DNA from 3 places in the Pantoea sp. GABEPS69 genome. Region 3 is predicted to be linked to each of the others. Evidence: predicted binding sites of a transcription regulator. Region 3 holds the regulator's gene; each other region holds the start of a gene.

What was found. Region 3 encodes LexA, which represses DNA repair genes until DNA is damaged. Its sites were predicted from a motif close to TNCTGTATGTACATACAGNA; they were not measured.
Region 1: a site for LexA is predicted at 3,652-3,671, ahead of PVE98_RS11095 (metal-dependent hydrolase). Genes of this name have one in related genera too.
Region 2: a site for LexA is predicted at 3,459-3,478, ahead of PVE98_RS13050 (DNA translocase FtsK 4TM domain-containing protein). Genes of this name have one in related genera too.

What each region holds. Positions count from the first base shown of each region.
Region 1 is NZ_CP118618.1:2,251,637-2,259,175, forward strand. It holds gene PVE98_RS11070 (fructosamine kinase family protein) at 1-323, shown strand, start outside; gene PVE98_RS11075 (YniB family protein) at 328-864, opposite strand; gene hxpB (hexitol phosphatase HxpB) at 1,008-1,688, shown strand; gene kduI (5-dehydro-4-deoxy-D-glucuronate isomerase) at 1,883-2,719, shown strand; gene kduD (2-dehydro-3-deoxy-D-gluconate 5-dehydrogenase KduD) at 2,736-3,497, shown strand; gene PVE98_RS11095 (metal-dependent hydrolase) at 3,689-4,279, shown strand; gene PVE98_RS11100 (L-cystine transporter) at 4,436-5,827, shown strand; gene PVE98_RS11105 (DUF6515 family protein) at 6,023-6,406, shown strand; gene osmE (osmotically-inducible lipoprotein OsmE) at 6,473-6,808, opposite strand; gene PVE98_RS11115 (TetR/AcrR family transcriptional regulator) at 7,001-7,539, shown strand, end outside.
Region 2 is NZ_CP118618.1:2,660,663-2,668,201, reverse strand. It holds gene cydD (heme ABC transporter permease/ATP-binding protein CydD) at 1-1,292, opposite strand, end outside; gene trxB (thioredoxin-disulfide reductase) at 1,430-2,398, opposite strand; gene PVE98_RS13060 (hypothetical protein) at 2,604-2,936, opposite strand; gene lrp (leucine-responsive transcriptional regulator Lrp) at 2,926-3,420, shown strand; gene PVE98_RS13050 (DNA translocase FtsK 4TM domain-containing protein) at 3,540-7,079, shown strand; gene lolA (outer membrane lipoprotein chaperone LolA) at 7,257-7,539, shown strand, end outside.
Region 3 is NZ_CP118618.1:3,730,850-3,738,388, reverse strand. It holds gene plsB (glycerol-3-phosphate 1-O-acyltransferase PlsB) at 1-827, opposite strand, end outside; gene PVE98_RS18200 (diacylglycerol kinase) at 956-1,324, shown strand; gene lexA (transcriptional repressor LexA) at 1,431-2,045, shown strand; gene dinF (MATE family efflux transporter DinF) at 2,176-3,498, shown strand; gene PVE98_RS18185 (CsbD family protein) at 3,679-3,891, shown strand; gene zur (zinc uptake transcriptional repressor Zur) at 3,940-4,461, opposite strand; gene PVE98_RS18175 (conjugal transfer protein TraF) at 4,907-6,157, shown strand; gene dusA (tRNA dihydrouridine(20/20a) synthase DusA) at 6,269-7,264, shown strand; gene pspG (envelope stress response protein PspG) at 7,441-7,539, shown strand, end outside.

The DNA of each region.
Region 1 (7,539 bases), 1.5 Mb from region 3:
ATGGCGATCTCTGGCCGGCCAACTGCGCCGGCAGCGCCAGCGGTCCCTGGCTGTTCGATCCCGCCTGCTACTGGGGCGACCGCGAATGCGACCTGGCGATGCTCGGCTGGTTTCCCGATCTGCCGCGACAGATCTATGAGGGCTATCAGTCGGTCTGGCCGCTGCCGGACGGCTTCTCGCAGCGGCAGCCGGTCTACCAGCTCTACTACCTGCTTAACCGCGCCAACGTCTTCGGCGGCAGCTGGTTGAGCGAGGCGCGCTTCGCCGTCGCGCGCCTGCTGGAAGAGGACGCGCTGGCGCAGCGTCAGGCCAGACCGGCCTGACGCGTTAAAGAAAGCCGAGCAGCGACAGCACGAAGTAACCGGCGACGGCGATCACCACCGGCAGGATATAGAGCGGAAAGATTTGCAGGAAAATCGTGTGGTGCGGCACGCGGATTTTCTCTTCCAGCTGCTGGCGCGTGCGGGCGTCGCTGCCGCGCGCCTGCTCAAGAATCAGCTGATCCTCAATGCCCTCTTTAATATGGCGCGCCTGACGCGCCATGCGCGAACCGGACGCTTCCAGCGCCAGACCGACGAAAATCAGAATATAGATAATCCAGAAGCCGATATTCATCTGACCGTGAAACTCCGGCACCGGCGAGTTACGCCAGAAGAAGCCGAGGAACGGCGTATTGAAGCGGATCATATCGACGATGACATGGACAAAATCGAGCATCACGGCGTCGATGCCCGGTTGTTTTTCGCTGTGCCTGAACATAAAGCCCAGCACTGAAATCACGGTCGACAGCAGCGCGAGCAAAAAGATCGCCCAGCCAGCCACTCGCTTAAGGATGGCAATGCGGCCAGCCTGTTGATAAGTCATGGTATCTCCTGTACCTGAATCCCGTTTGCAGCCAGTCTACCTGCCTGTGGTTTTTATTTCCCGTAAAAAGCGCCGCCCGCGCCACTTTCGCGGCGCGCGCCAGCCCATGATAAGGTAGCGCAAATTCTACAAGGAGCCAGCCAATGAGTTATACCCGCCCCGTTTATGCCGCCCTGTTTGATATGGATGGCCTGATTATCGACTCCGAACCGCTGTGGGATCAGGCAGAACTGGATATCTTCGCCACGCTCAACGTCGATCTGTCGCGCCGCAGCGAGCTGCCGGACACGCTCGGTCTGCGCATCGATCAGGTGGTGCGCATGTGGTATGAAACCCTGCCCTGGTCAGGCCCGGATCAGCAGACGGTCACGGCGCGCATTATCGCGCGCGCGCTGGCGTTGATTGAGGAGCAGCGGCCGCTGCTGCCTGGAGTGAAACAGGCGCTCCAGCTCTGTCGCCAGCGCGGGCTGAAAACCGGTCTGGTCTCCGCCTCGCCGCTGATGATGCTGGAGCGCGTGCTGGCGCTGTTTGACCTGCGCGATGATTTCGACGTGCTGGTCTCCGCCGAGGCGCTGCCCTACAGCAAACCGCATCCGCAGGTCTATCTCGACGCCGCCGCGCGGCTGGACGTCGATCCGCTCAACTGCGTGACGCTGGAGGATTCGGTTAACGGCATGATCGCCACTAAAGCGGCGCGCATGCGTTCCGTAGTGGTGCCGCCCGCCGCGCTGCGCGCGGATCCGCGCTGGTCGCTGGCCAACGTAAAGCTGGACGATCTGACCCAGCTAACCGCAGCGCATCTGCTGGGCGATTCCGCACGCTAAACCCTGTGCGACGACGCGAACGCGCCGCCTGTTCGAACCCGCCCGCCGCCGGCGGGTTTTTCTTTGCGGCATGATCCTCCTCTCAAATAAATAAAACAGCGTTTCATTTTTATTGAATTGATCTCTCACTCCTCCTAAGATGCCCTCAGACGCCCTGCGGGGCCTATGCACCTGTTTCGCCAGAGGGGACCAGAATGGACGTTCGTCAAAGCATTCACAGCGAGCATGCCCGTCAGCTCGACACCGCCGCGCTGCGCCGCGAATTTCTGATTGAAAAGATCTTTGAAGCCGACCGCTATACGCTCACCTACAGCCATATCGACCGCATTATTATCGGCGGCGTGATGCCGGTCGCCGACGGCGTGACCTTCGGCAACGAGATGGGCAAACAGCTGGGCGTCAGCTACTTCCTGGAGCGCCGCGAGCTGGGCGTTATCAATATCGGCGGGCCAGGCACCATCGAGGTAGACGGCAAGGTCTGGGAGATCGGAACGGAAGAGGCGCTTTACGTCGGCAAAGGCGCCCAGACGCTGAGCTTCCGCAGCAGCGACGCCTCACGTCCGGCGAAGTTCTATTTCAACAGCGCGCCCGCGCACAGCCGCTTTCCCGATAAAAAAGTCGGCAAAGAGGACGCGGTTCGCACCACGCTGGGCGATGCGGCGACCTCAAACCGCCGCACCATCAATAAATATCTGGTGCCGGACGTGCTGCCGACCTGTCAGCTCACCATGGGCCTGACCCGCCTGGACGAAGGCAACCTGTGGAACACCATGCCGTGCCACACCCACGAACGTCGCATGGAGGTCTACTTCTACTTTGATATGAACCCGGACAGCGCGGTGTTTCATATGATGGGCCAGCCGCAGGAGACGCGTCATCTGCTGGTGCATAACGAACAGGCGGTTATCTCGCCCAGCTGGTCGATTCATGCCGGCGTCGGCACCGAACGCTACACCTTTATCTGGGGCATGGTCGGCGAGAATCAGGTATTCGACGACATGGATCATGTCAACATCCGCGATCTGCGCTAACAAAGGAGGCGCTCTCATGATACTCAACGCATTTAATCTGGAAGGGAAAATCGCGCTGGTCACCGGCTGCAACACCGGGCTCGGCCAGGGGATGGCGCTGGGGCTGGCGCAGGCCGGCTGCGATATCGTCGGCGTCAACCGCGAGGATCCCACAGAAACGCAGCAGCGCGTCGAAGCGCTAGGCCGTCGCTTCTGGTCGCTGCAGGCGGATCTTATCCGCACCGAACAGGTGCCGGGCGTGGTGGAGAAAGCCGTGGCCGCCGCAGGCAAAATCGACATTCTGGTCAACAACGCCGGGATTATCCGCCGTGAAGACGCGCTGAACTTCAGCGAACAGGACTGGGATGACGTCATGAACATCAACAGTAAGAGCGTCTTCTTTCTGTCGCAGCAGGTGGCGCGCCAGTTTATCGCACAGGGCCAGGGCGGCAAAATTATCAACATCGCCTCGATGCTCTCTTTCCAGGGCGGCATTCGCGTTCCCTCCTACACGGCGTCAAAAAGCGCGGTGATGGGCCTGACGCGACTGATGGCGAACGAGTGGGCGAAACACGGCATCAACGTTAACGCCATTGCGCCGGGCTATATGGCGACCAACAATACCGAACAGCTGCGCAGCGACGAAAGCCGCAGCGCCGAGATCCTCGGACGCATCCCCGCCGCGCGCTGGGGCGTGCCGGAAGATATGATGGGGCCGGTGGTTTTCCTCGCCTCTTCAGCCTCTGACTATGTCAACGGCTACACGCTGGCGGTCGACGGCGGCTGGCTGGCGCGCTAGCGTCTCGCAGGTCATAAGTCGCGGCCTGATAGCCTGCGTTCTCTGTCTGCGGCTGACAAACACGACGAAACGGCGGCGCAATGTCGCCGTTTCGCTAAAAAAATTCACGCTTCGTTACAGCGTCACAACTTCTCATTTACTGGATAAATCCCTATACTGGATGCATCGACAGTTTGCAGCCAGGTTTTATCATGACGGGCGAAGGCCACGTAATTTTCGCTATTGCCACCGCTATTTTCGCTAAGCGCGCGGAGCTGACGCCCGTGCTGGCGCAGGCCGACTGGTGGCATCTTATCCCTGCCACGCTGCTTACCTGCCTGCTACCCGATATTGACCACCCCAAATCTTTGCTCGGCCAGAGGCTAAAGTGGCTCTCCTATCCAATAGCACGCGCGTTTGGTCACCGGGGCTTTACCCACAGCCTGCTGGCCGTTGCGGCCAGCCTGTGGCTGTTTCAGATAAACGTACCCGATGACTGGCTGCTGCCCGCTGACGTACTACAGGGAATGACGCTGGGTTATCTCAGCCATATCGTTGCCGATATGCTGACGCCCGCCGGCGTGCCGCTGCTGTGGCCGTGCCGCTGGCGCTTTCGTCTGCCGATCCTGAGAAGCCAGAAAGGCAACCAGCTTGAGCGCACGCTCTGCCTGATACTGGTCGGCTGTTCGCTGTGGTTTCCGGCAGGCGCGCCCTCATTTGGTGCGCAGGGCTGGACCTCTCAGCTGTTCGATACGCTACAAAATGGCGTCTCTCGCCTGATTTCCACCCAAAAAGCGCATTAAAGCAGCAGAAAACGCTGTCTGGTTATAAGGCATTCCATTTGGATATAAGTCGGTGCCCGAGTGAGCTGGTAACATACCGCCACTTAATTCGTGCGTCACAATATCTGGCGTTCCGGCGCTAATAGCTGTCGCCGGACGTGTCTTTCGGGAGCCAATATGGATCTACCTCTGATTCTCAATCTCGCAGCCTTCGTCGCGCTGCTGCTGCTGCTGTCGCGCCTCGGTCGTGATAGCTGGAGCCTGTCGAAAAAAGTGCTGGTCGGTCTGGTGATCGGCGTGCTGTTCGGCCTGGCGCTGCAAACCATTTACGGTGCGCAGAGCGACGTGCTGAAAACCTCTATTAGCTGGTTCAATATCGTGGGCAACGGCTACGTGCAGCTGCTGCAGATGATCGTGATGCCGCTGGTGTTCGCCTCGATCCTCAGCGCCGTCGCGCGCCTGCATAACGCCTCGTCGCTGGGCAAAATCAGCCTGCTCACTATTGGCGTGCTGCTGTTTACCACCGCGATCTCCGCGCTGGTCGGCGTGCTGGTCACCGGCCTGTTCCACCTCAGCGCCGAGGGGCTGGTGCAGGGAGCGCAGGAGAGCGCGCGTCTTGCCGCGATCCAGAGCAACTACGCGGGCAAAGTGGCGGACCTCACCGTACCGCAGCTGCTGCTCTCTTTCGTGCCGAAAAATCCGTTTGCCGATCTGACCGGCGCCAGCCCGACCTCGATCATCAGCGTAGTGATCTTCGCCGCCTTCCTCGGCGTGGCCGCGCTGCAGCTGCTGAAGGATGACGAAGCCAAAGGCCAGCGCGTGCTGGTGGCGATCGATACCCTGCAGTCCTGGGTGATGAAGCTGGTGCGTTTGATCATGAAGCTGACCCCCTACGGCGTGCTGGCGCTGATGACCAAAGTGGTCGCCGGCTCCAATCTGCAGGACATTATCAAGCTGGGCGGTTTCGTCGTCGCCTCCTACCTGGGTCTGGCGATTATGTTCGGCGTGCACGCGCTGCTGCTGTCGGTTAACGGCATCAACCCGCTGCGCTTCTTCCGCAAGGTCTGGCCGGTGATCACTTTCGCCTTCACCAGCCGCTCCAGCGCCGCAAGCATTCCGCTTAACGTGGAAACTCAGACGCGTCGCCTGGGCGTACCGGAATCGATCGCCAGCTTCTCCGCCTCTTTCGGTGCGACAATTGGTCAGAACGGCTGCGCAGGCCTCTACCCAACCATGCTGGCAGTGATGGTTGCGCCGACCGTCGGCATTAACCCGTTCGATCCGGTCTGGATCGCCACGCTGGTGGGTATCGTTATGCTGAGCTCGGCAGGCGTGGCGGGCGTAGGCGGCGGCGCGACCTTCGCCGCGCTGATCGTGCTGCCGGCGATGGGTCTGCCGGTGACGCTGGTCGCCCTGCTGATCTCTATCGAACCGCTGATCGATATGGGCCGTACCGCGCTCAACGTCAACGGCTCGATGACCGCTGGCTCCCTCACCAGCCGCTGGCTCGGCATGACCGACAAATCGGTGCTGGAGAGTGACGAGCACGCAGAGCTGGCGCACCGCTAAGCGCGCGTTGTATGACAATAAACCGGGCCATCGCGCCCGGTTTTTTTATGTCCGCACTTCACAATCCGCCCCCTTTATGGCGACGCCGTTAAGAAAGCGTTAAACGTGGTAAAGAGAGGAAAAAGTCGCGCCTCTGCGCTTGTTTTCACAGCGTAAAAAGAGAATGCTTCAGGCAGTTATCGCAGGAGAAAACCCATGAAAAAAGTTATCGCCTCGCTGCTGGCGTTAACGCTGTTGTCGCCAGCGCTTGTCTCTGCTCACCCCGGCGGCTGGGGTCCCGGCCCGGGTCCACACTGGGGCGGCCACGGCCGCGGCTGGGGCGGTCCAGGCCCGCTGCGCTTTTTGCCGGAGGCGGCGACCGCGGTGCTGATCGGTGGCCTGACCTACTACATGCTCAACGGCGCTTACTATCAGCGTCAGGGCGAAAATTATGTGGTGGTGCAGCCGCCAGCCGAGCCGGACGGCGCGCTGCGCGTGCTCGACTTTAACGGCCGTCGTTTTTACGTGCAGGAGGGCCACTACTATCAGCGCGATATCAGCGGCAACTATATCGAGGTGCCGCGTCCCGCAGGACTCTGAGCAGCCATAACGAAAAACGGCCCGTCAATGACGGGCCGTTTGCTTTCTGTTCTGTCGCTTCGCGGCTTACTGAGCAGCCTGCGGATCGGTATCGTACTCTTTACAGCTCTGGAAACCGTAGTTCATAACGCGACCGGTGTCGCTGTAGCTCACGAAGTAGGTCTGCGGTTTGCCGTCACGCTCGCCCAGCACATAAGTCTGACAGGTGCCGCGTGCGTGAACCATAGTGATTTCAGTAGAAGCCGGGCCCGCAATCTGGCGAACCTGATCGCGCGTCATGCCTTTTTTCACATCCTTAACCACGGGCTTGCTCACGTAGCTCTCAGCACGATCGTAAGCCGTACAACCAGACAGTGCGACCAGCGTCAGCGCCGCAGCGATACATCCCATTGCTTTATTCATCGAGTTGTTCCTCATTGTATTGTCCATGTAAGCTTAAGCCTGGAACAGAAATGCAGATTAATCAACTTTATGGCGCATTTTTAAGTTCAGTCTGAACTGTCAGGCTAGCGTAAAAAAGCTGTTCTTAATGGGATCGCCCCGTATAATCCGGCGCGAGAATAAGCACTCTCAAAACTACTTTTTGGAGGCAGGATGAACCCACAGCGTGAGGCGCGCGACGCGCGGCATCGCACGCGCCAGGATGAGATCATCGCGGCAGCGCGGCGCTGTTTTCGTCAGTCAGGCTTCCACGGTGCCAGCATGGCGCAGCTTGCCAGCGCCGCCCGCCTCAGCGTCGGGCAGATCTATCGCTACTTTCCCAGTAAAGACGCGCTGATCGAAGAGATGGTGAAACGCATCGTCGACGGCCGCGTGGCGGCGATGAGCGCGCAGAGCGACGCCAGCCATATCGCCGATATGATCGCCCGCCGCGAAACCCTGCACGACGAGGATGAGATGCTGATGCTGGAGGTTGCTGCCGAGGCGAGCCGCAATCCGCGCGTCAGCGATATCCTGCAGGCCGCCGAGACGCGTCTGTTTCACAACGCCTGTGAAAAAATGCGCGCGGACTATCCGCACCTTACCGAGCCGCAGCGCGCCGCCTGCGTCGAAGTGCTGGCGGTGCTGATAGAAGGCACCGCTTTTCGCCGCCTGACGACGCAGAAAGCGTCAGCGGATCTGCTTCATACCCT
Region 2 (7,539 bases), 1.1 Mb from region 3:
TGCCCAAGCCAGGCGATCTGCCGCTGCCAGTAGGCGCGGCTCATCTCGCGCAGCTCAACGCCGTTGACGCGCAGCGATCCCTGATAGGGCAGGAAGCCGAGCAGCACGTTCATCAGCACGGTTTTTCCAGCGCCGCTCTGGCCGACCAGCGCCACGCGCTCGCCGGCCGCAAGCGTAAAGCTGAGGGGGCCGCACAGCGTTTTGCCCGCTGGGCTCAAGGCTATCAAATCCTGAGCGACCATGGCGAGCGGCGCGTCGTCGGGCAGCGTCGCCGCGCCCTCGGCGGCGGCAGGTTGCGGACTTTCGCGCATAAAGCGCTCCAGAGCGTCCGCGCCGCCGACCGCCTGCGCTTTGGCATGGTAAAACGCGCCGAGATCGCGCAGCGGCTGGAAGAATTCCGGCGCAAGGATCAGGGCGACGAAACCGGCAAACAGCGTGACGCCGCTTCCCCAGGCGCCGAAATGGAGTTCGCCGAGATAGGAAAAGCCGAAGTAAACCGCGACCACCGCAATCGCCAGCGACGCGAAAAACTCCAGTACGGCGGAGGAGAGAAAGGCGAGGCGCAGCACTTCCATGGTGCGCTGGCGAAAATCGGCGGTGGAGGCGGCGATAGCGGCGGTTTCCGCTTCAGCGCGATGAAACAGGCGCAGGGTCTCGCGTCCGCGCAGTCGGTCGAGGAAATCGCCGCTGAGGCGCGCCAGCGCGATAAAGTTGCGGCGGTTGGCGTCGGCCGCGCCCATGCCGACCAGCGCCATAAACAGCGGGATCAGCGGCGCGGTGCCCAGCAGAATCAAACCGGCCGCCCAGTTGAGCGGGAAAACGGTCAGCAGAATGCACAAGGGGATCAGCGCCGCCAGCGTCATCTGCGGCAGATAGCGCGCATAGTAGTCCTGCATCTCCTCGATCTGCTCCAGCAGCAGCGTCGCCCAGCTGCCCGCCGGTTTGCCGCGGATCCACGCCGGTCCGAGCGCGGAGAGGCGATCCAGCACCTGCTGACGCAGCGCCTGGCGAATCGCCTGGCCGGCGCGAAAGCCTGCGGCCTCGCGCGCATAGTTGAACAGGGCGCGCAGCGCAAAGCAGAGCAGCAAAAGGGCGAAGGGGAGAAGCAGATCGGCACGCGGCCGCTGTTCGACAATCAGCGCCTGCAGCAAAAAGGCGAGCAGCCAGGCCTGGGCAATAATCGCCAGCGCGCTCGCCAGTCCAAACAGCGAGGTCAACCGCAGCCAGCGGCCGCCGTAAGCGCGTTGCTGGCGCAGCCAGCGGGTCAGTTCCTGTTGCCGGGTTTTGTTCATGCGAGACCGTAGCGTTGTCGATATCCGGGAAAGGATAAGAAGGTAGCTCTTCAGGCGCCTGAATCTAGCACGGCGGCATAAAAAAAGGCGACTGAAAAACAGTCGCCCTGAATAAGTTAGATCAGCTAATTAACAACTTACCGATCGTTTTTAACCAGCCCGTCGAGATAACGCTCGGCGTCCAGCGCGGCCATACAGCCGGTGCCGGCAGAGGTGATCGCCTGGCGATAGATATGGTCCATCACGTCGCCTGCGGCGAACACGCCAGGGATGCTGGTCTGGGTGGCGTTGCCGTGCAGGCCGGACTGCACCTTGATATAGCCGTTCTCCAGCGCCAGCTGACCTTCGAAGATTGCCGTATTGGGGCTATGGCCGATGGCGACGAACAGTCCCGCCACTTCCAGCGACTCGGTTTCCGCTTCGTTCAGCGTCGAGCGCAGCGTCAGGCCGGTCACGCCCATCTGGTCGCCGACGACCTCTTCCAGCGTGCGATCGGTGTGCAGCACAATATTGCCGCTGCGCACTTTTTCCATCAGGCGGTCGATCAGAATCTTCTCCGCGCGGAAGCTGTCGCGACGGTGAATCAGGTGCACTTCCGCCGCGATGTTCGCCAGATAGAGCGCCTCTTCCACTGCGGTATTGCCGCCGCCGATAACCGCGACTTTCTGGTTGCGGTAAAAGAAACCGTCGCAGGTGGCGCAGGCGGAAACCCCTTTGCCTTTAAACGCCTCTTCGGAAGGCAGGCCCAGATAGCGCGCCGAAGCGCCGGTCGCAATAATCAGCGCGTCAGCGGTGTATTCGGCGCTGTCGCCAGTGAGACGGAACGGACGGTTCTGCAGATCGACGGTGTGAATATGGTCGAAAATGATTTCCGTGTTGAATTTCTCGGCATGCTCATGCATGCGCTCCATCAGCGAGGGACCAGTGAGATCGTGCGGGTCGCCGGGCCAGTTCTCTACCTCGGTGGTGGTGGTCAGCTGACCGCCTTTTTCGAGGCCGGTGATCAGCACCGGATTCAGGTTAGCGCGAGCAGCATAGACCGCTGCGGTATAACCCGCCGGGCCTGAGCCCAGAATGAGCAATTTACTGTGTTTGGCCGTACTCATATGATCCTCAGTTTCATTCGGCTGACAACATGACCTGGGATTGTAGGGAATTTACCGTGGCAAAAAAAGGGCTGGGGAATTTTGTTACCGATAGCTGCAAGCGGCGTAGACGATAACGGCGGGTTCTGCACGTCGGCTGCGCTAAAAGGGGGCAATAATCGGTTTTTACTGGTGCAAGAGTACAAAAATTCTCATTTAAAAACAGTTACCCAGCGGTCTGTCTGGCATCTTGTCCTGAATTTGGTCTTTTTACTTTGACAATCGCCTGCGCTTTTGCGAAAACAATGGCAGAAGCGAAGAAGAAGGAGAGAGTCAAAACAGGGTTTCGTTCCTCGTTTTGCCCTTTTTTCCCGATAAATTTCAGCCTGGCATAGGTAATGACGCATGATGTGGACAGACAACATGCGTCATGCGGATGGATGCGCGACAGCGCACAGGCTCTGATTCTTCGCTTCACTAATGCCTTGAACAGTGAACGTTTCCAGGGCGTGGCAGGTAAAGGGAAGGAATTAAGAGAGACAATAATAATGGTAGACAATAAGAAACGCCCCGGAAAAGATCTCGACAGAATCGACAGAAATATTCTGAATGAGCTTCAGAAAGATGGTCGTATTTCCAACGTAGAGCTTTCCAAACGCGTAGGATTATCGCCTACGCCATGTCTTGAGCGTGTGCGTCGTCTGGAACGTCAGGGTTTTATTCTTGGCTATACCGCGCAACTTAACCCGCACTATCTCGATGCGTCGCTGCTGGTTTTTGTTGAGATTACTCTGAATCGTGGCGCGCCGGATGTGTTTGAACAGTTTAACGCCGCTGTGCAAAAACTTGAGGAAACTCAAGAGTGTCACCTGGTTTCCGGTGATTTCGACTACCTGCTGAAGACGCGCGTGCCGGATATGTCCGCCTACCGTAAGCTGCTTGGCGAAACCCTGCTGCGCCTGCCGGGGGTCAACGACACCCGCACTTACGTGGTGATGGAAGAGGTCAAACAGAGCAATCGGCTGGTGATCAAAACCCGATAACGCAGCGCAGGTGCAAAACCTGCGATATTTCGATACACTCCTGTGAATTCATACAGGACCAGCGTCGGGCTTGCCCGACGCTGTTGCCTTCATAATTTACAGGCACCTGGAGAGTTCTCTTGAGCCAGGAATACACAGAAGACAAAGAAGTTTCGTTAAAACCGCTGAGCAGTGGACGCCGTCTGCTGGAAGCGTTGCTTATTCTCGTCTCGCTTTTCGCCGTCTATCTGATGGTCTCGCTCGTCAGCTTCAATCCTTCCGATCCGAGCTGGTCGCAAACCGCCTGGCATGAGCCGATTCATAATCTCGGCGGCGGCGTGGGGGCCTGGCTGGCGGATACGCTGCTGTTTATCTTCGGCGTGATGGCCTACGCCATTCCGCCGGTGATCGTCGGACTGTGCTGGATCGCCTTTCGCCAGCGCGATCAGCAGGACTACATCGACTATTTCGCTATCGGCCTGCGCCTGATCGGCGTGCTGGCGCTGGTGGTGACCACCTGCGGCCTGGCCGCGCTCAATGCCGACGATATCTGGTATTTCGCCTCCGGCGGCGTTATCGGCAGCCTGGTGAGCAACGCCATTGCGCCCTGGTTCTCGCCGGCTACCGGCACGCTGGCGCTACTCTGCGTCTGGGCGGCGGGCATTACGCTCTATACCGGCTGGTCGTGGCTGACCATCGCCGAGCGCATCGGTGGCGTGGTGATGGGCGTACTGACGTTCGCCAGCAACCGTTCGCGCCGCGACGAGCCGTGGCAGGAAGACGAGGACGAGATTGACGCTGACGTTGCGCCGCGCTTTAAGGCGGCCACGCAGGATGACGAAGATGTGCTGCTTGCCGCGCCGCGCGCGCCGGCCGATCACGCTGCGACTGATGCCGCCGATCCGCTGCTGGCGAAAGCCGCTGCGGCAACGGATGCCGCGCTAACGTCAGCCGCCCAGGCTGCAGGCGTTTCCGCTGTTGTGTCGCCAGCGCCGACTGCCACCTCCCCGACGACGGATGCGGCTCCGCCCGTTACGCCAGCTGCAGCTACGCCAGCTTTCGATACGTCGCCATCGGTGCCGACATTCTCCACGCCTGCTGCATCGCCTGTAGCAGCTGCGGCCGTACCGACGCCGGCCGCCGTGCAGGCTACGGCGGCTAACGCCTTCTCTGCGCCTCAGGCTCAGCAACCCGCCAGCGCCTTTACGCCAGCGGCCGAACAGCCCGCTGCGCCTGCCGAGCCGCCGCGCTATCGTTTCGACGTGCCGCAAGAGCCTGCTGCGCCTGCCTTTACCGGCTGGGAAGAGGACGAAGGTCCGCAAATGGGCAACTGGCGCGATGCCGAGATGACCGCAACGGCGAGCGCGACCGCCGCCGCAGCGGCGCAGGCAAGCTCCTCGCCGCTGTTCGATATCGCCCCGGAAACCAACCACAATCCGCAGGTTAAGCAGGGGATTGGACCGGCGTTGCCGCGTCCTAATCCGGTAAAACTGCCGACGCGCCGTGAGCTTGCCTCCTACGGCATCAAGCTGCCTTCTCAGCGTATGGCGGAAGAAAAAGCCAAAGCGCAGGAGCAGCAGCGCGCCGAGGCCGAACGGCCTGCAGAGGCGCACGCCGAATGGTCGGAGCAACAGCAGCAGGCTGAAGAACAGGCGCAGCTGCGCGACGCGTTCGCCAGCCAGCAGCAGCAGCGCTACGGCGAGAGCTGGCAGCAGGAAGAGGAGCCTGAAGCGGAAGAGGCGATCGAACAAGCCGCGCTGGCGCAGCAGTTTGCCGCTCAGCAGCAGCAGCGCTACGGCGCCGAAGAGCAGGAAGAGAAGACGCCTGCCTTTAGCCTGGACACCTCCGCCGCGTTTGATTTCTCGCCGATGAAAGATCTGGTGGATGAGGGACCGAACGAACCAGTCTTTACCATCGCCAGCGCTCCCGAGTCGGAAGCGCCCGCGGCGACCCATACGCCGTGGCAGCAGCCTGCTGAAGCGGCGGCTGCCCAGCCCGCGGTTTCCGTGGCCGCGCCGACGGTCTCCACCGCGTTCGAACCCGCCGCTGCTTTCGCTGCCGAGCCGGAGCCAACGCCCGCGTTTCAGACGCCTGCGCCTGCCGCTGCGCAGCCGACGGCCTCACAGCCCGCTTCGCTGGATAACAGCCTGATCCATCCTTTCCTGATGCGTCATAACCAGCCGCTGGAGAAACCTTCCACGCCGCTGCCGACGCTCGATCTGCTCACCTCGCCGCCTGCGGAAGAGGAGCCGGTCGATATGTTCGCGCTGGAGCAAACGGCGCGTCTGGTCGAAGCGCGACTGGGCGACTATCGCGTCAAAGCGGAAGTGGTCGGCATTTCGCCCGGCCCGGTTATTACTCGCTTCGAGCTGGATCTGGCGCCGGGCGTCAAAGCCGCACGCATCTCCAACCTGTCGCGCGATCTGGCCCGTTCGCTCTCTGCGGTTGCGGTGCGCGTGGTTGAGGTGATCCCTGGCAAGCCTTATGTCGGCCTGGAGCTGCCTAACAAGCATCGCCAGACGGTCTACCTGCGCGAAGTGCTCGACTGCGCCAAATTCCGCGATAACCCGTCGCCGCTGGCGGTCGTGCTGGGTAAAGATATCGCCGGCCAGCCGGTGGTCGCCGATCTGGCGAAAATGCCCCACCTGCTGGTCGCCGGTACCACCGGTTCCGGTAAGTCGGTCGGCGTTAACACCATGATCATCAGCATGCTCTATAAGGCGACGCCGGAAGAGGTGCGCTTTATCATGATCGACCCGAAAATGCTTGAGCTGTCGGTCTATGAGGGCATTCCGCATCTGCTGACTGAAGTCGTTACCGATATGAAAGACGCGGCTAACGCGCTGCGCTGGAGCGTCGGCGAGATGGAGCGTCGCTATAAGCTGATGTCGGCGCTCGGCGTGCGTAACCTTGCCGGTTACAACGAAAAAGTCGAGCAGGCGGAAGCGATGGGCCGTCCGATTCCCGATCCGTTCTGGAAGCCGGGCGACAGTATGGATATGACGCCGCCGGTGCTGGAAAAACTGCCTTATATCGTGGTGCTGGTGGATGAGTTCGCCGACCTGATGATGGCGGTCGGCAAGAAGGTGGAAGAGCTGATCGCGCGTCTGGCGCAGAAAGCGCGCGCCGCGGGCATCCACCTGGTGCTGGCGACCCAGCGTCCGTCAGTGGATGTGATTACCGGCCTGATCAAGGCCAATATCCCGACGCGTATCGCCTTTACCGTCTCGAGCAAAATCGACTCGCGCACCATCCTCGACCAGGGCGGCGCCGAATCGCTGTTGGGCATGGGCGATATGCTCTATATGCCGCCTAACTCTTCCATGCCGGTGCGTGTGCACGGCGCCTTCGTGCGCGATCAGGAAGTGCACGCCGTGGTGCAGGACTGGAAGGCGCGCGGACGTCCGCAGTACATCGAAAGCATTACCGCAGGCGAAGAGAGCGAAGGCGGCGCTGGCGGCCTGGAAGGCGACGAAGAGCTGGATCCGCTGTTCGATCAGGCGGTGGCCTTCGTGGTCGACAAGCGACGCGCCTCGATCTCCGGCGTACAGCGCCAGTTCCGTATCGGCTATAACCGCGCCGCGCGCATTATCGAACAGATGGAAGCGCAGGGCATCGTCTCCGAGCCAGGCCACAACGGCAACCGCGAAGTGCTTTCGCCGCCGCCGCACGAAATGTAGCGCGACACGCTTTGCAACAAACAATCATGGGCCAGTTTTTACTGGCCCATTGTTCAGGCGACATTTACCCCTCATATCAGAGAAAGCTTTCGGGTTTTTCTCCTGGCTCAATGCTAAAACGGCGACCAGAATTAAAACGGTATTCACTGGATAGAGATAAATAAGGAATTGAAGCGGATGAAATCAAGCGTAATCGTGTCTGGCCTGTTGGCCGTTTTTGCGTCTGCCAGCGTAATGGCGGACGCCTCCAGCGATCTGCAGCAGCGTCTGAACAAAGTTAACAGCTTCCACGCCAGCTTCAGCCAGAAAGTGACCGACAGCAGCGGCGCCAACGTGCAGGAAGGCGAGGGCGAGCTGTGGGTGAAGCGTCCCAGCCTGTTTAACTGGCATATGACCGCGCCGGACGAGAGCGTGATTATCTCTGACGGCAAAAATTTGTGGTTCTACAATCCGTTCGTGG
Region 3 (7,539 bases):
CACAGCCAGCCCATCACGCGATCGGTGACGCGGATCGCTTCATAGGAGAAGTCGGCGGCGATCTCTTCCATCATCTCGACGGCGTTCTGCTGCGCCTTCTCATGGGAAAGCTTTTTACTGCGCGCCTCTTCTTCCACCGCTTTTTCAATCGCCTTGGACTGCAGCAGCTTGTTGAAGAGATCCTGACGCGCCGGCAGACGCGGGCCGACCGCGGCTAAACGCTGGCGTGCGAAATGAATGCGCGCCACGCGCGCCAGTTTCTGCGCGATCGATTTATCGGTGCCGTGCTGCGTCGCCATCCAGCGCAGCGAAACCGTGGGGGAAAAGCGCACAAAGCTGTCGCGGCCGTGCCAGATGATAGCGAAGAACTTCTCAACCCCGTTAAGCTCGCGCAGGTGCGGCGTATCGTCGCCCTGAACCTCGCGGCCAGGCGCGCGCCCGAACATCACCGAGACCGGCAGCATCTGGATATCGAGCTGAGGATTGTTGCGGTGCAGATCGAGATACTCGTGGAAAATTTTCACCGATTCCGTATTCGGCCCGAAATGGGGGAATACGCGCGGGCCATCGTGGATAAACACGTGGCGCGGCAGCAGCGCGCCGTCGATTTCCAGCGGCGACAGCGGATCGGGCAAATTATGCTTCAGACACTGCTGGCGCAGCGTCAGCAAATCCGCCTTGGAATCGTATGGCAGCACGTACATAATCGGCCGCGTCGGATCGAGTCCATGTTCGGAGACGGGATCGCCCGGAATAGCCTTCGTTTTTACCAGAATGGAAAGTGGTAAATTCAACAATTTATAATAAAGTTTACGCCAACCTGACATAGACAACATGAAGCCTCTTGTTAGCAAAGCGCCGCAAGCATATCAGAAAGTGCTGCGAAGATCTGTGGTGGTGCCAAACGCACCTGGCCCAGACATTGACGTCAAACAACTAAAAGGGTTCCCTCGCAATGGCAAGTAATACCACCGGTTTACTCAGGATAGTGAAAGCGGCAGGCTACTCGTGGCAGGGGCTACGCGCCGCCTGGCAGCATGAGGCCGCGTTTCGTCAGGAAGCCACGGCCGCCATCGTCGCCATCGTCATCGCCTGCTGGCTGGATGTCGACTCCGTCGCGCGCATCCTGATGATCGGATCGGTGGTGCTGGTGATCATCGTCGAGATCCTTAACAGCGCCATTGAGGCGGTGGTCGACCGCATCGGCCAGGAGCGGCATCCGCTGGCGGGGCGGGCGAAAGATATGGGTTCCGCCGCCGTCTTGCTCGCTATCATACTGGCGCTGTTTGTCTGGATCGCGCTGCTCTGGACCCATTTGCGATAGCCTTTCCAGAATTGCCCAAACGGCTGTTATTTCCCTGGGTTTTGGTTTTCATTTCGCCAATACCTGTATATACTCACAGCGACTGTATAAACAACCAGGGGGCGGGATGAAAGCATTAACCACCAGGCAGCAACAGGTTTATGACCTGATTCGCGACCATATCAACCAGACGGGCATGCCGCCAACGCGTGCGGAGATCGCCTCGCAGCTGGGGTTCCGTTCCCCCAACGCCGCCGAAGAGCACCTTAAAGCGCTGGCGCGTAAAGGTGTTATCGAGATCGTTTCCGGCGCATCACGCGGCATTCGCCTGCTGATGGAAGAGGAAGAGTCCAACGGACTGCCGCTAATCGGCCGCGTCGCCGCCGGCGAGCCGCTACTGGCGCAGGAACATATTGAAACGCACTACAAAGTCGATCCCGACCTGTTTAAGCCCTCTGCTGACTTCCTGCTGCGCGTCGCCGGTATGTCGATGAAAGATATCGGCATTATGGATGGCGATCTGCTGGCTGTGCATAAAACGCAGGATGTGCGTAACGGTCAGGTCGTCGTGGCGCGCATCGATGACGAAGTCACGGTAAAGCGCTGGAAAAAGCAGGGCACCGTGGTTCATCTGCTGCCGGAAAACAACGACTTCGAGCCGATTATCGTCGACACCCGCACGCAGTCGCTGACCGTCGAAGGTCTGGCGGTAGGCGTGGTGCGCAACGGCGAGTGGCTCTGACCGCTGGCCTTCAGACGCCTGCATCCCTTCGTCAGGCGTCTGTACGATAATCTTTTCACGCGCCTCCTGCGGCTAATGTCGCGCCGGGGCCGCCTCGCTTCTTTTTACGTTTTCAGGCATGGACCGGCTGATGCGTCTCTTCTCTGCTGACGACCGACAACTCTGGCGGCTGGCGCTGCCGATGATCCTCTCCAATATCACCGTACCGCTGCTTGGCCTAGTGGACACCGCCGTTATCGGCCATCTCGACAGTCCGGTTTACCTTGGCGGCGTAGCGATTGGCGCGACCGCGACCAGCTTCGTCTTTATGCTTTTACTCTTTCTGCGCATGAGCACCACCGGCATCACCGCGCAGGCCTTTGGCGCACGCGATACGCAGGCGCTGGCGCGCGCCCTGACGCAGCCGCTACTGATGGCGCTGCTGGCGGGCCTGCTGTTTATCCTGCTGCGCGAGCCGCTCAGCGCGCTGACAGGTCGGCTGGCGGGCGGCGATCCGCAGGTGCAGGAGCAGGCCGCGATCTTTATTGATATCCGCTGGCTCAGCGCGCCGGCGACGCTGGCTAACATGGTGATCCTCGGCTGGCTGCTGGGCGTGCAGTATGCACGCGCGCCGGTTGTGCTGCTGGTGGTGGGCAACGCGGTCAATATTCTGCTCGACCTGTGGCTGGTGCTCGGTCTGAAGTGGGGCGTGGCAGGAGCGGCGAGCGCCACGGCGCTGGCGGAATATGTCACGCTGGCGGTTGGGCTGGCGATGGTGTGGCGCGTACTGAAGCTACGCGGCATCTCGATAGCGATGCTGAAAGAGAGCTGGCGCGGCGATATCAGCCGCCTGCTGCGCCTCAATCGCGACATTATGCTGCGTTCGCTGCTGCTGCAGCTCTGCTTTGCATCGCTGACGCTTATCGGCGCGCGACTGGGGCCGGAGATTGTCGCCGCTAACGCCGTACTGCTGATGTTTATCACCTTTACCGCCTATGCGCTCGACGGCTTCGCCTACGCGGTGGAAGCCGTCTCTGGCGAGGCCTACGGCGCGCGCGACGGAGAGCGACTGCTGTCGGTGTGGCACGCCGCCTGCCGACAGGCGGGCATGGTCGCGCTGGCCTTTGCGCTCATCTACGCGGCGAGCGGCGACGCTATTGTGTCGATGCTGACTTCGCTAGAGTCGCTACGGCAGCTGGTGGATCGCTATCTCATCTGGCAGATCGTTCTGCCGCTGGCGGGCGTATGGTGCTATCTGCTGGACGGCCTGTTTATCGGCGCGACGCGCGGACGCGAAATGCGCAACAGTATGGCGATGGCCGCGCTTGGCTACTTCCTGACGTTGCTGACTCTTCCCTGGTTAGGCAATCACGGCTTATGGCTGGCGGTCACGGTGTTTCTTGCGCTGCGCGGCGTTTCGCTTTGGCTGATCTGGCGGCGCGAATGGCGCTTAAATCGCTGGTTTCAAAGTTAATTTACGCGTGCTGCGTCAACCGTAAAACGCAGCGCCTGACGGATTATTCTGTATTTATCCGCCAGTTGCCGATTCGTCTACTACAATTACCTTACAACAGCGCGACACAGCAGCGCTTTGTATTGTCGTACTGCCAATGTGTGGTGGTATGTAAAACTAAGGATGACGTGGAGGTCTGACATGAATAAAGACGAAGCGAGCGGTAACTGGAAGCAGTTCAAAGGCAAATTCAAAGAAAAATGGGGCAAGCTGACCGACGATGACATGCAGGTTATCGAAGGCAAACGCGATCAGCTTGTCGGCAAAATTCAGGAACGCTACGGTTACGCTAAGGATGAGGCAGAGAAAGAAGTCTCAGACTGGGAAACCCAGAATAAAGATTACCGCTGGTAATCTCCTCGCTCAGGATTGACCTGAGCGACCGGCACAGGGAAGTGCCGCTTAGCCTCTTTTTCCGCGCTTTTTCCCTTCAGACTCATGATCGTGACTACAGCTATCCTGATGCGTACAGGCTTCGACTTCCGCACAGCTGGTGCAGAGTCCATGCGCCTCAATCACGCTATGCCGTAGCGTAAAGCGCGCCTCGCCAGCCAAATCGGCAATGATATTTTCGACGCCCTGCGCCTGTTTTTCAGTGACTGCCGCGCAGCGATCGCATACCAGCATCACCGAGGTATGCGCCGGTGCCTCAAAATGATGACAAACCACGTAGCTGTTGTTTGATTCCACGCGATGGATAAAACCCTGTTCCAGCAAAAAATCGAGCGCGCGATAAACCGTCGGCGGCTTCGCCTGCGGCTCGCTGGCGCGTAGCTGATCCAGCAGGTCATAAGCGCTAATCGATCCATGCTGCGCCGCCATCAGACGTAACACCTCAGCGCGCTGCGCGGTCAGACGCACTCCGCGTTGCAGGCAGAGCTTTTCCGCCTGAGTCATGATTTTTTCTGGCGTCATTGTCGACATGGTGATTCTCCGCTAAAAACGAGATGTTATCTTATCACAGCAGACGCGCTTGCGCTTAAGTTGCGCGCTTTCAGTACAATCCCTGTCATGGTCTATTAATATCAATGCATTAGACCGGTATCCGGTTGATGAAGTTGTTCCTGTAATGCTAATCAGTGCCAACATCTTTGAGACATAAAATAACAAAATTATAGTTTTGCTTTACAACTCACTAGGTTAAGCACTAATGTTCATGAGGCCTTAAGCAACTGCTGGCCTTAATATCCTTTTTGACTACCCCGCTAAATAATAAAAGCGCCGATTTGTAGCTAAAACATCCAATCCGGCGAATAACAGTGCTGTTACGACTGAATTCACAGCAATGAACCGTTAGCCGAGATTCACAATAGCGCTAACGACAAATTCCGATGATGAATGTTTTCCTGATCAAGGTGATGGCAGACAAATGGCGAACAAAACCACCCGGCGCTCTGCGCTTTTATATCCTGCTGTTTTAAACGCGCTCTTTATCTCTTCTTCCGCTATGGCCGCGGGGACCTGGTATGACGCGCGCAACGACGCGATGGGCGGTACAGGCGTTGCGTCCTCTACGTGGAGCTCCGCCGTGCTGGCGAACCCGGCGCTGATGACGCGCGCGCAGCCGGACGATAACGTCGGCATTATTTTTCCTTCTGCTGGCCTGCAGATTACCGATAAAGACAAGATGGTCGATAAAGTCGATGACATCAGCGATACCGTCGATCGCTATCGTGGCGTAATCAATGGCCTGACCTTCCGCGACTATCTTAACGGCTATCCGCAGCTGAAAACGGCGTCGCGAGACGTGGCGAACCAGCTACGCGACCTGCGCGGCAACAAGGCCAACGGCACGGCGGGCGTCGCGCTGGCGGTGACCGTTCCCAACGAAACGCTGCCCTTCGCCTTTATCACTAAGGCGTATGGCACGGTGCATCTGCGCGCCAACGTGGCGCAGAGCGACATCGCCTATCTCGACGGCGTGGCAAACGGCACCGTTACTCCCGTTCCGGGCGACCAGAATAACCTGCGTTCCAGCGCAAACGGACTGGCGGCGCTGGTCACCGACTACGGCATCGCCGTCGCGCACGAGTTCAGCGTGGCGGGGCATCCGGTTTCGATCGGCGTCACGCCGAAGATCCAGAAAACCTGGCTCTATAACTACACCGCCAGCATCTACAACTACGATAAAAACGACCTCAACGGCAGCCGCTACCGCAACGATAATACCGGTTTCAACATCGACGCCGGTTTAGCGACGCCGCTGAGTGACAACTGGACGCTGGGCGTCACCGGACAGAACCTGGTGTCGCGCGATCTGAAAACCAAAGAGACCAACGGCTATCGCGACACCTACCAGATCCGTCCGCTGGTGACCTCTGGCCTGTCGTGGAACGGCGGACCCTTTACCGCGGCGCTGGATGTGGATCTTACCGAAACGAAACGCTTTAAATCGGAAGAGAGCAGCCAGTACGCCGGCGTCGGCGGCGAATACCGCGTGCTGGACTGGCTGGCGCTGCGCGCCGGTTACCGCGCGGATATGAAATCCAACGATGAAAATGTCTTTACCGCCGGTTTCGGCGTGTCGCCGTTCAACAAAGCGGTGCATCTGGATCTGGCGGGTTCGGTAGGCGACAACAACACCTGGGGCGCGATGATGCAGCTCGGGTTTAACTTCTAATCGGTGATTCGCAGCCGTCTTTAGGCCGGGCGATGCAGAGTCGCCCGGCACCTTGTTAATGTGCTATCATTGCGCAGATTATCATCACCCTTAACGGATTTTCTGCGCTTCATGAGCAATTCTTTCTCCTCGCAACGTTTTTCCATCGCGCCGATGCTCGACTGGACCGACCGACACTGTCGCTATTTCCACCGTCAGCTGACTGGCGACGCGCTGCTCTACACCGAAATGGTGACCACCGGCGCCATTATTCACGGCAAGGGCGACTACCTGGCCTACAGCGAGGCGGAACATCCGGTCGCGCTGCAGCTTGGCGGCAGCGATCCGGCGGCGCTGGCGCAGTGCGCGAAGCTGGCGGAAGAGCGTGGCTATGATGAGGTAAACCTCAACGTCGGCTGTCCCTCCGATCGCGTCCAGAACGGGCGCTTCGGCGCCTGTCTGATGGCGGAAGCGTCGCTGGTGGCCGAGTGCATCGACGCCATGCGTCAGGTGGTTTCGATTCCGGTGACGGTAAAAACCCGTATCGGCATCGACCAACAGGACAGCTACGCCTTTTTGACCGATTTTGTCGGCACCGTCGCGCAGCGCGGCGGCTGCGACACCTTTATCATCCATGCGCGTAAAGCCTGGCTTTCCGGCCTGAGCCCGAAAGAGAACCGCGAAATTCCGCCGCTCGACTATCCGCGCGTCTATCAGCTAAAGCGTGATTTTCCCCAGCTGACTATCGCCATTAACGGCGGCGTCAAGTCGCTGGAAGAGGCCAAAACGCACCTGCAGCATCTTGATGGCGTGATGATGGGACGCGAGGCCTACCAGAATCCTGGCCTGCTGGCGCAGGTCGATCGCGAGCTGTTCGGCCGTGACGCGCCGGTTGCGGATCCGGTAGCGGTGGTGCGCAGCATGTATCCCTATATAGAGGCGGAACTGGCGAAGGGCACCTACCTCGGCCACGTCACGCGTCATATGCTCGGCCTGTTCCAGGGCATTCCCGGCGCGCGTCAGTGGCGTCGTCATCTGAGTGAAAACGCCCATAAGCCGGGCGCAGACGTACGCGTGCTGGAAGCCGCGCTGGCGCTGGTAGCGGATAAGATCCCGCAGGAAGCCTGACCACCTGCGGCAGCGGAAAAAAACCAGCCTGAGGGCTGGTTTTTTTTACGCCAAAAATAGATGAAATTCGCCACTGTTATGGCGGTCGTTATAGGTATTTTCTTTTCTATTCAAACAGATAAATTCTGGCACGCTTCTTGTAATAAAGCTGTAGAACTAATAAGAGGAGTAACAACGTGGAAATTCTATTTGTGCTGGGCTTTTTCCTGATGCTCCTGGTCACAGGCGTTTCGCTGCTGGGCGTGCTGGCGGCGCTAGTGGTCGCGACGGCGGTG